DNA from 3 places in the Wansuia hejianensis genome. Region 3 is predicted to be linked to each of the others. Evidence: predicted binding sites of a transcription regulator. Region 3 holds the regulator's gene; each other region holds the start of a gene.

Region 1 (4,021 bases), 1.6 Mb from region 3:
GGAGGCGTGGCAAAGGCAGACCTGAACAATGAGAACCTGGAAGCGCTGGAGAAGGGCCTCCCGAACCTGCTGAAGCACGTGAGCAACATCCGGAACGTGTACCATCTGCCCTGCGTGGTGGCGGTCAATGCATTTCCGACGGATACGAAGGCAGAGCTGGACCTGGTGGAGAGCAAGTGCCGGGAGCTGGGCGTGAACGTAGCGCTGTCGGAGGTATGGGCCAAGGGAAGCGAAGGCGGCGTGAAGCTGGCGGAAGAAGTCGTGCGCCTGTGTGACGAGGACAATTCCGGCTTCAGCTTCTCCTATGGACTGGAGGGGAGCATCGAAGACAAGCTGAACCAGATTGTACAGAAGGTATACGGAGGGAAGTGCGCGGTGCTGACAGCCAACGCGAAGAAGCAGGCGGCCCAGCTGGAAGCCCTGGGCTACGGCAGCTGCCCGATCTGTGTGGCCAAAACCCAGTACAGCCTGACAGACGACGAGAAGAAGCTGGGAGCGCCCACAGACTTCGAGGTGACGGTGCGGAACCTGAAGATATCAGCGGGAGCAGGGTTCATTGTAGCGTTGACAGGAGATATCATGACCATGCCGGGGCTGCCTAAGAGGCCGGCTGCCGAGCGGATCGACGTGGATGAGAACGGGAAGATTTCAGGCCTGTTCTAGTTGTCTTTTAATAAAAAAACGTTTATAATCCATGGGAGACAATGCAGCCCCGCTGCCTTGTCTCCATTTTCATCTGAGGGGGATATTCGTCATGAAAGAAAAAATCTTAACGAAAGCACCTGTTGTCTGTCTGCTGACCTTCATCTGCTGTTTTCTCTGGGGAAGTGCATTTCCCTGTATAAAGATCGGATACCGGCTTTTCCAGATCTCATCCGGGGACACAGCCAGTCAGATTCTCTTTGCCGGCATCCGTTTCACCCTGGCCGGAATCCTGACCCTGCTCATCGGAAGCATCGCATCCAGAAAAATCCTGCGTCCCGGAAAGGATTCCCTGAAGCCTATCGCAGTACTTTCCATGGTTCAGACAGTCATCCAGTATTTCTTCTTTTATATCGGCCTGGCTCATACCACCGGCGTGAAATCTTCTATTATAGAGGCCTCCAGCTCCTTCTTCGCCATTCTGATTGCCAGCCTCATCTTCCGGTATGAGACTCTGACTGTCCGTAAGGTACTCGGCTGTCTCATCGGCTTCGCCGGAGTTGTCGTCATCAACCTGGCCGGAGGCTCTATGGATCTCAATCTGAGCCTGAACGGAGAAGGCTTCATATTGCTCTCCACCATCTCCTACGCTTTTTCATCCGCACTGATTAAGAAATACTCCCAACACGAAAATCCTGTCGTGTTAAGCGGCTGCCAGTTCCTGCTGGGCGGACTCATCCTGTCCCTGTGCGGAGCCTTCATGGGAGGCAGGCTGACAGCATTCACCCCGGCTTCTGTCCTGCTGCTGATCTATATGGCGCTCATTTCCGCTGTCGCATACAGCCTGTGGGGAATTCTCCTGAAACATAATCCAGTCAGCCGGATTTCCATATTCGGCTTCATGAATCCAGTCATCGGAGTTCTCCTGTCCGCCGTACTGCTAAACGAAAAGAACCAGGCATTCAGCATTTATGGACTTATATCGCTGGTGCTGGTATGCGTTGGAATCTATATTGTAAACCGCCAAAAAAAATTATAGGTTTTTGGCGAGGAGTGTGGATAACCGACCAATTGGAAGCAAATCTGAAATTCCCTTGTTTTTATATTAACAATCTGGTATGATAATTTATAGACAAAGTTACCGCGGAACTCTGAGGTATTTCGTCTTCTGACAATATGTAAATACACAAATTAAAGGAGGAATTTTACATGGCTAAAAAGATTGTTTTGGCAGGAGCCTGCCGGACTGCTATCGGTGTTATGGGCGGAGCGCTGAGCACGACTCCGGCGCCGGAGCTTGGGACTATCGTTATCAAAGAGGCTTTGAAGAGAGCGGGTCTGTCGCCGGAACAGGTGGATATGGTGTATATGGGCTGCGTGATTCAGGCGGGGACCGGACAGAATCCCGCGCGGCAGGCGGCTGTCAACGCCGGAATTCCAGTGGAATCACCGGCCATTACAATCAATGTACTGTGCGGCTCTGGACTGGACTGTGTGAATACGGCTGCAAGAATGATCCGCGAGGGCGAAGCAGACATCATAGTGGCAGGCGGTGTGGAGAATATGTCCATGGCTCCCTATGCTCTGAAAAACGCCAGATTTGGTTACCGTATGGGCAATAACCAGATTTATGACACTATGATCACCGATGCCCTGACCGACGCTTTCCACGGATACCACATGGGAATTACCGCTGAGAACGTGGCTGAACAATGGCACCTGACCCGCGGGCAGCTGGATGCGTTCGCCGCTTCCAGCCAGCAGAAAGCATGCGCCGCCATAGCTTCCGGCAGGTTTAAAGATGAGATTGTCCCCGTAGAGATTAAGAAGAAAAAGGAAACCGTTCTTTTTGATACCGACGAAGGCCCCCGCCAAGGCGTAACGGCTGAGGGCCTGGCAAAACTAAGACCGGCCTTTAAGAAGGACGGCGGGCTTGTGACCGCCGGCAATGCTTCTTCTATCAATGACGGTGCTGCCGCCGTAGTGGTTATGAGCGAAGAAAAAGCCCTGGCGCTCGGCGTGAAACCTATGGCGACCTGGGTAGACGGGACTCTGGGCGGCGTTGACCCCTCCATCATGGGAGTCGGACCTATCGTTTCCACTAAAAAGCTCTTCGCCAGAACCGGCCTGACGATTAAAGACATGGATCTGGTAGAAGCTAACGAAGCATTTGCCGCACAGTCTCTGGCCGTTGCCCACGATCTGGAATTCGATATGGAGAAGGTCAACGTGAACGGCGGCGCTATCGCATTGGGGCACCCGGTAGGAGCCTCCGGCTGCCGGATTCTGGTAACCCTGCTCTATGAAATGGAAAAGCGCGACGCCAAGACCGGCCTGGCTACGCTCTGCGTAGGCGGCGGAATGGGCTGCTCTGCAATCGTGAAACGCGAATCATAATACCGGAATAATATGAATCACATCGAATAAATGAGGCTGCCGCAAAAGCATTTTGCGGCAGCTCTTTTTTCCTGTAAGAACATGAAATTTTACTGTTTTTTTCCCATTGTAGGGTATCAAGAATTCTATAAACCTTCCAATCGGTTCTCTCGCAAATCCTGGATCTACTGCTACTCCAGATCACTTCAGCCTCCGGTATTCCCGACAGCGCCTGGCCCCTCAGGGAACGAGAAGTCGCTTCTGGGCATTCGCCAGCTAAAGTCCGGTCAGAAAGAACTGCCTTCCACCCATTTCGCGGTATCCATCCGGCCAGCTACTGTTTTGCTGCGGCGCTTTCCTTCTATTTCGCGTTTCGTGCCGATTTTATCACTGGCAGGACGCTTGATAAAATCGATCCCGTGGAAGCCCTTAAAAGTATTGAGCAAATCATTAGACACTACACATTGTAGTGTCTATCTTTCTTTTATCAGCCATTTTCATGATTTTATAAAATATGATTGACTGTCCTCTTTAACGATGTTATTCTAATTTACAGAAAGATACCTATAGAAAAACGCCATATTTCAAGGGTTATACAGAGTTTCATCTCTGTTTATTAATTGTGCCTGTGTAATGTTTTTCTTTTTTTTTTACCATTTTTCATCAATACTTGCAATGATATTTCTCTACACATTGTATATAATTTTATTAATTTATAAATCAAGGAGGCAAAAACTATGAACATGTATAATTGGATGGAACGCGTGATCTATGGACCTAAAAAACCGTTTCCTCTTCTTTCCTATCCCTGCGTACAGTATCTCTACGTCACTGTCAAGGAGCTGGTATGCAGCAGCGCTCACCAGGCTATCGGCATGAAGATGATTGCCGACCACTATGATATGCTCGCTTCAACCGCTTATATGGATCTTTCAGTAGAGGCTGAGGCATTCGGGGCTTTTACTGTCTACGGCGTAGACGAAATCCCTACGATCATCGGCAA
Region 2 (4,021 bases), 300 kb from region 3:
AGATGATTGTGGATACCCGCTGCTTTTCTGGCTGTTCCAGACGGTACAATGGCTCTCGCAAGAGGGGGGACCCCGATGATATCAGACGGTAGATATAGGAATTCAATAAAGAAAGACTGGCGCCGCCAGTCTTTCTTCTAAACATAAGGCTTACTTGCTCCAGTCTATGCCGGCCAGATCCTCTGGTATGCCGGCTGTTCTTAACTGTTCGTCCATTGTGGCGATCGTCTTCATCTCGGTATCGGTCAGTTCAAAATCCAGTATATCAATATTGCTTTGAATCCGTTCCGGATGAACAGATTTTGGAATAATAGAAAGTCCCTGCTGTACCAGCCAGCGGAGTCCGATCTGTGTCGGGGTCTTTCCGTATTTGGCGCCGATGACAGCCAGCATCTCGCGGTCAGCGTAAGCCCCCCTCGCCAGAGGGGCATAAGCCTGGACTGCAATGCCGCGGGAACGGCAGTATTGGATCAGCGGTTCCCTGTTCCAGAGGGGATGACATTCGATCTGGTTGACAGCGGGAATTACTCCGGAAATCTGGAAGAGCTGTTCCAGGTGAGGGATTTCAAAATTGCTCACACCTATGGAACGGGCCCTTCCGGATTCGTGGATGCGTTCCAGTTCCTTCCAGGTTGAGGGATAACAGCCCGGTACGGGCCAGTGGATCAGATACAGATCCACATAATCCAGCTTCAAGCGGTCCAGGCTCCGCTCAAAGGCGCGGGCTACGTCTCCGAGCCGCTGGGCGTTATTCCAGACCTTTGTGGTGATGAACAGCTCATTCCGCGGGATTCCGCAGGAAGAGAGCGCGCTGCCCATGTATTCTTCGTTCTTATATGCGGATGCCGTGTCAAAAAGACGGTAACCGGCGGCGATAGCAGCTGTTACTGCCTGTTTCATCTGTGTGTCGCCGGATGTTTTATATACGCCAAGCCCGATCTGGGGCAACTCATATCCGTTGTTCAAGGTAATGGAAGGTATTTCTGACATTTGATAAACCTCCTGAATAATATTGGTTGCATTTAGATTTTAGTTTATCATATAATTTTAAACAAATTAGGGTTAAATTTGTTAAGAATTTAATACAGGAGGATGAAAGAAACACCCATATGACAGGGATTTTGTTAACGGCTTAACAAATAAATGGCAGGATGACAGAAGCTAATTTTTTATTTGGCAAAATCCTAAATTATTGGTTTGGTATCCAAAAAAATACATGAATAGTGCACAGAACTTGATTGGCCTCTATTGATTTCATTAGGCAAATGGTTTATAATAACTATGATTGACAAAAGTATGTCATTTTATCTCAAAAGGACTTTTAGTCCTGGAAAAGGAGTGAAAATATGCATTTATTAAAAGATGAAAATGGTAATCCGATCCCGCATGGCGGCCATGATCATGAGCATTGCCACGAACATGCGCATGAGCACAGCCATGACGGCGGCTGCGCCCACGCCTCCGAGTGCGGAGGGTCCTGCAATACAGAAGAAAAATGCAAAAATGAGACCGTTGCCCTGCTGACTTACATGCAGCAGCACAACGAGCAGCATGCCGCCGAGCTGGATCAGATGGCTGATAACCTGGAGAAGATGGGAATGTCCGATGCGGCGAAGCAGATCAAAGACGGCGTGTCCGATTTCCAGAAGGGGAACATGCGGCTGAGTCTGGCGTTGACACTGGTGAAAGAGCATTTGAAGGAGGCGTAAAGGATGTGCCTGGCAACTGTTTATAAAGAAAGCGATAACACTGTAATCTGCAGGAACGTATCCCGTATCGATGTTGACGGAGACAGCGTTATCATCCGTGATATTATGGGAGAAGAAACCAGGGTTCAGGGAAAGATCCTGATGGTGGACCTGGCAAACAGCATTGTAAAGCTGGTTTGTGAATAAATGTGATTCTATCGGCAGTGCCTGCCGTAGGATAAATATTGATTTCAAAAGTCTATAAGAAAACGGAGGTAATCGCAGTGAAGAGATTAACAGAAATCATGTACGAAAGGACGGCACTCTCCTTTGAAGTCTTCCCACCAAAGACAGACAAGGGAATGGCGAAGCTTCCAGATACTCTGGATCATCTGTATAAGTTTAATCCGGATTATATTTCCTGTACATATGGAGCAGGCGGAAGTAACGTGGGCAAGAATATGGATGTCTGCAAGCTGATCCTGAATGCGGAGAACGAGACCGTTCCAGTCACACATTTTACCTGCATCGGACATACCAGGGAGACGGTGAAAGAGCAGCTCCAGAATTATCTGGACAATGGGATTGACCATATGCTTGCACTGAGGGGTGACCTTCCCTATGGCTGGACAGGCACCAACGGGGATTTTGCTTATGCCACAGATCTGGTTGCCTATGTCAGGAAAGAATTTGGCGATAAGTTTGAAATCGCCGTTGCAGGTTCTCCGGAGGGACATATCGAATGCCGCAGCCTGGAAGCTGATATTGCACATTTGAAGCAGGATGAGGGTGCCGATTACATCATGACACAGCTGACGTTCGATATGGAGCAGTTCAAATACTGGCTGGATGCAATCCGTATGGCCGGTATTACCATGCCGGTAGACGTGGGCGTGATGCCGGTTGTAGGAAAAGACGCAGTGATTAATATGTGCCTTTCCAGGAACGGCTGTGCAATTCCGAGAGAGCTTGCCGAAGTGATCTCTCATCACTGGTTTGACAAAGATCCGGACGGAAATGACCTTCCGGAGGTAAAAGCGGCGTTCCGTGAAGAAGGGATTGAATACACTGTGGATCAGCTTCACGAATACATGTCCCTGGGCGTTGAAGGCATACATCTGTATGCGCTGAATAAATGGGAAGATGTTACGGAGATACTGAACAGGGCAGGAATCCGTACGGTTGTTTAATCAGCGTCTTGCAACGGCAGGACGCTTACAAGAATTTGTTAGGAGGTGTTGCCGATGGCGCACGTAATAGCTGTCGCTGGCAAGGGCGGCGTAGGAAAGACTACCTTAACCGGACTTTTGATTCAATATTTGTGTGAGAGTGGTAAGGGTCCGATACTTGCAGTAGATGCGGATGCGAATTCAAATTTAAACGAGGTGCTTGGCGTAGAGGTCGAAAGCACACTGGGTGATGTCCGTGAGGAAATCGCCCATGCGGAGATGTCAGCTAATAATCCGATTCCTCCGGGAATGAGCAAGGCGGATTATGCTGAGTTTAAGTTTGGCAATGCATTAGTAGAAGAGGATCAGTTTGATCTGCTGGTTATGGGAAGAACTCAGGGCAAAGGCTGTTACTGCTTTGTTAACGGGCTTCTGCAGGCGGAACTTCAGAAACTTCAGAACAGTTACCCGTACATTGTGGTGGACAATGAAGCCGGGATGGAACATATCAGCAGGGGAATCCTGCCGGGTATGGATACAGCCATACTGGTGAGTGACTGCTCCAGAAGAGGCGTTCAGGCGGCCGGCCGGATTGCGGAACTGATCAAGGAGTGCGAGATGCATCCGAAAAATGTGGGTTTGATTATAAACCGTGCGCCGGGTGGGAAGTTAAATGAAGGTACCATGGAAGAGATTGAAAAAGAGGGCCTGAATCTTGTGGGAGTTGTCCCGCATGATGATATGGTCTATCAGTATGACTGCGACGGGAAGCCGACAGTGCAGCTGCCGGCGGATTCGCCGGTGAGAGCAGCGCTGAAGGGAATTGTAGAAAAGTTAGGCTTGAACTGAAAATTGATTGTAACAAAAATGTATAGAGAAACTTAGAGTAGAGATGGGTGCTTTTGATGTTTTTTATCCCCTCCTCCGGGAGGGGTAAAAATAAAAACATTTTAACCCGTGGGGGAGGATACCTGCGGAGGAAAAGAGGTAATTAAATTTTAAGGAGGAATATTGATGAGTGAATTCAAACTGACGACAGTCGAAGAGATGGAAGCGGCTACCGAACGACTGCTGGAGACAGGCGCCAAGGTAGGAGCGGATGCATGGCAGTTCAGGGTTAAGAATCAGACCCCGCACTGTAAGTTCGGCGAGCAGGGTATCTGC
Region 3 (4,021 bases):
ATTAAGCGCATCTGCATCTATAACACAGGGAAGTTCATTTCTGTCAAGGAAATAAGCCAAAAGTCTTCCGGCGAACTCAGAGGTTCCCAGCCCCGGTCCGATTACAACAGAGTCGGCCCATTCCAGGTCACGGTTAAATTCCTGGAGGTTCCAGGCCGATTCCCGGTAGGTGGATATCAGCGCTTCCGGCAGAAGCACTGACAGGGGAAGGCGGTTGGCCTCAGGCGTATAGATTTTTACCATTCCGATCCCGGTCATGAGCGCGGCACGGGCAGCCAGATATGCGGCTCCGCACATTCTGTCCGATCCGGCAATTACCAGCAGCTTACGGAATGTGCCCTTATTGCCGGACGGATCCCTGGCCGGAAGGCAGGAAAGATCCGATGGCTCCAGACAATACAGTCCCGGCCCGCCTTCTGGTCCGGATCCCACCGGGATGCCGATATCCCTGACAACCACCGTACCCGCACAGGCAGCTCCCGGGTAGAGATACAGACCTGTCTTGCCCCGTGCGAAAGTGACCGTCAGGTCCGCCCGTGCCGCCGTTCCCATGATTTCCCCCGTGTCCGTATGTATCCCGGACGGGATGTCCACGGAAACCACAGTCCCTCCTGAGCTGTTGATTCCGTCGATTATCTCCCGGTATGTCCCTGCAACCGGACGGCGCAGGCCGATGCCAAAGATTGCATCTATGATAACAGTATATTCAGAAGGCCTGAAACTATTAATGAAAGTTACAGGATAATTTTCCGCTATCCGGATCTGCTGTTTGAGCTGCTCACTGTATTTTTCCGGGTTCCCTGTCAGACAGACAGCTGGCCGCCAGCCCCGTTCACATAAAATACGGGCTGCGGCAACCCCGTCTCCGCCGTTATTACCCGTTCCGCAGACCACGCAGACACGGCTCAGATCCAGCCCCCTGCCAGTCATCTCTTCCACTACCGCCAGCGCGGCCCTCTCCATCAGGACCATCGATGGGAGACCCATCGCCATCGCTGACTGGTCCGCCTGCCGCATCTGTTCCGCACTGAGAATTCTTCTCATTCCGTATGATTCCTCCTTTCTCCTGTGCAAAATAAAGGCAGAAGCCCTTGGACGGCTCTGCCTCTGTTGTTATTTATTCGTCTTATGCTTTTCTTCATAGCTGGTCAGATTATAGGAAAGCCGCATCAGGCTCTCGGACAGATGTACGTTCTCCACGATGACGTCGCGGGGCAGGACCAGATTCAAATCCGTATGGGCGAAATTCCAGATCGCCCGTATCCCGTATTCTACCAGAAGCTGGGCCATCTCTTTGGCTCTGGACTTCGGAAGGGTCAACGTAGCGATCTCTACTTTATTTTCTTTGATAAATTCCGGGAGCTCGTCCACCATGCGGATGGGAATTCCTCTGACTGTCACACCCTGCAGGACCGGATTCACATCGAACAGCCCAACCGTCCTGAAGCCGCTCCGCTCGAAGGAGGCGTAATTCGCCAGCGCCTGTCCGAGATTTCCCGCTCCGATAATCACCATGTTGTGTATTCTGTTCAGGCCAAGGATCTTGCCGATTTCATCATGAAGGTACCGTACATTATATCCGTAGCCCTGTTGTCCGAATCCGCCGAAATTATTCAGATCCTGACGGATCTGTGACGCAGTAACTTTCATCCGTTCACTGAGTTCTCCGGACGAGATTCTCTCCACACCGGCTTCCAATAACTCCCCAAGGTATCTGTAATACCTCGGAAGCCGCTTGATAACGGCTTTTGAAATACCCTTTTCGCTCACTACTCCTATTCCTCCTGTCCAGGTATTTGCTGCCCGACTCTTCGATCCACTAATTCTTTTACCATTATATCTATTTGACAGAAGATTGTCAAAGATTTCTTCTGTTTTTCTTGTCTATTTTCGTTTTTTCTGTATAATAAGTACTGAAAACAATGTGGAGGTGTAATATGGTACTGGCCTGTCAAAATATCAATAAGGCATTTGCAGCCACGGAAATTCTCCGTGATGTATCTTTTCATATAGAGGAACACGAAAAAGCCGCCCTCATTGGCGTCAACGGAGCAGGAAAGACCACTCTGCTGAAAATAATCATGGGAGAAATACAGCCCGATTCCGGCCAGGTGATCCTGGCTAAGGGGAAAACCATCGGATATCTGGCGCAGCATCAGGACATCAGCGGCGACCGGACCATCTACGAAGTGGTACTGGAGGCAAAGCAGGACATTCTGGATATGGAACGCAAGATGCGCGTTCTGGAGATACAGATGAAAAATGCGGACCCCGGAGAGCTGGATGGACTGATGGCTTCCTACACCCGGCTGACCCACACCTTTGAACTGGCCAATGGATACGCCTGCCAGAGCGAAGTGACAGGCGTACTCAAGGGGCTTGGTTTCCCAGAAGAGGATTTCCACCGGGAGCTGGACACCCTCTCCGGAGGGCAGAAAACCAGAGTGGCTCTCGGCCGCCTGCTCCTGACCAAACCAGATGTGCTTCTGCTGGATGAGCCTACCAATCACCTGGATATGGAATCCATCTCCTGGCTGGAAACGTATCTGATGAATTATCCCGGCGCGGTCCTGATTGTCTCTCATGACCGCTATTTTCTGGACCGCATCGTCACGAAGGTCATTGAAATAGAAAACGGAAAATCCTTAATGTTTCCCGGAAATTATACAGTCTACAGTGAGAAAAAGGCGGTGATCCGCCGGGCGGAATACAACGCCTATCTGAACCAGCAGCAGGAAATACGCCGCCAGGAAGAGGTAATTACAAAGCTGCGCTCCTTCAACAGGGAAAAATCGATCCGAAGGGCAGAGAGCAGGGAAAAGCTGCTGGATAAGATTGAAGTTCTGGATAAGCCCGCCATTCCCCAGGCGGACATGCGCATTCACCTGACGCCAAGGATCATCAGCGGCAATGACGTGCTGACAGTCAGAGGGCTGTCAAAAGCCTACTCCGGCGTATCCCTGTTTGAAAACCAGGATTTTGAGATACACAGGGGTGAACGTGTCGCCATCATCGGCAGCAACGGGACAGGAAAGACTACCATACTGAAAATTATTAACGGCCTTGTGGAGGCAGACCATGGGAGCATTGCGCTGGGTTCAAAAGTACATATCGGATACTATGACCAGGAGCATCAGGTACTGCATATGGATAAGACGATATTTGAGGAGATCTCTGATACCTATCCTTCGATGACCCAGACGCAGATACGGAATGTGCTGGCCGCATTTCTCTTTACCGGTGACGAAGTATTCCAGCCGATCCGCACACTGAGCGGCGGAGAACGGGGCCGGGTTTCCCTGGCCAAGCTCATGCTTTCAGAGGCTAATTTTCTCATACTGGATGAGCCCACCAACCATCTGGATATCGTATCCAAGGAAATCCTGGAGGAAGCTCTGAGAAAATATGCGGGAACGGTCCTGTATGTCAGCCATGACCGTTATTTCATCAACCAGACCGCTACCCGCATCCTGGAACTGACCGGCCAGACCCTGATTAACTATATCGGAAATTACGATTACTATCAGGAAAAGAAGGAAGAACTGACCCGCGCCTACGTCTCTTCCGCCGTCTCCGGACCGGAGGCTGAAGAACAGTCCGCATCTTCCGCCCAGATGGACTGGAAAACGCGCAAAGAGGAGCAGGCGCGGCTCCGCAAGAGAGAAAACGACCTGAAGAAGCTGGAAACCCTTATCTCGGAGCTGGAAACCCGGGATAAGGAAATTGACGAGGAATTTAATCTGCCGGAAACCGGAACCGATCTCCCTCGCTGCCAGGAGCTTTCCCATGAAAAAGCGGAAATTGCCGGGCAGCTGGAACAGCTCTATGACCAATGGGCTGAACTGGCAGAGTAAGCTGAAACCTATTCTGCCACGAATACTGCGGCAGACCGCGGCCCTATCATCATGCTTTTACCGTCAAAGGGCGTATCCGGCTGAAAAGAGTCTTCACAGAAGGTATGAAGCTTCAGCCGCCAGCCGCAGCCATTTGGAGCCTCCGGAAGCTCCTGCCTGTGAGGCTC

Evidence for each region. The regulator Rex, encoded in region 3, represses fermentation and respiration genes when NADH is low (regulators of the CRP and FNR family bind a similar motif). The targets are predictions, from matches to a motif close to ATTGTTAANTANTTAACAAT.
Region 1: H9Q79_RS15240 (acetyl-CoA C-acetyltransferase) is a predicted target of Rex. The motif match lies at 1,736-1,755, and genes of this name have one in related genera.
Region 2: H9Q79_RS03115 (DUF8180 domain-containing protein) is a predicted target of Rex. The motif match lies at 1,068-1,087, and genes of this name have one in related genera.

The regions. Positions count from the first base shown of each region.
Region 1 covers NZ_CP060635.1:3,323,569-3,327,589, reverse strand. Annotated here, with positions in the region: gene H9Q79_RS15250 (formate--tetrahydrofolate ligase) at 1-663, shown strand, start outside; gene H9Q79_RS15245 (DMT family transporter) at 755-1,681, shown strand; gene H9Q79_RS15240 (acetyl-CoA C-acetyltransferase) at 1,852-3,039, shown strand; gene H9Q79_RS15235 (uroporphyrinogen decarboxylase family protein) at 3,756-4,021, shown strand, end outside.
Region 2 covers NZ_CP060635.1:661,152-665,172, forward strand. Annotated here, with positions in the region: gene H9Q79_RS03110 (aldo/keto reductase) at 151-990, opposite strand; gene H9Q79_RS03115 (DUF8180 domain-containing protein) at 1,347-1,709, shown strand; gene H9Q79_RS03120 (CooT family nickel-binding protein) at 1,713-1,895, shown strand; gene H9Q79_RS03125 (methylenetetrahydrofolate reductase) at 1,973-2,878, shown strand; gene H9Q79_RS03130 (ATP-binding protein) at 2,933-3,706, shown strand; gene cooS (anaerobic carbon-monoxide dehydrogenase catalytic subunit) at 3,872-4,021, shown strand, end outside.
Region 3 covers NZ_CP060635.1:957,944-961,964, reverse strand. Annotated here, with positions in the region: gene H9Q79_RS04380 (NAD(P)H-hydrate dehydratase) at 1-1,044, opposite strand, end outside; gene H9Q79_RS04375 (redox-sensing transcriptional repressor Rex) at 1,114-1,770, opposite strand; gene H9Q79_RS04370 (ABC-F family ATP-binding cassette domain-containing protein) at 1,938-3,854, shown strand; gene H9Q79_RS04365 (glycogen debranching protein) at 3,863-4,021, opposite strand, start outside.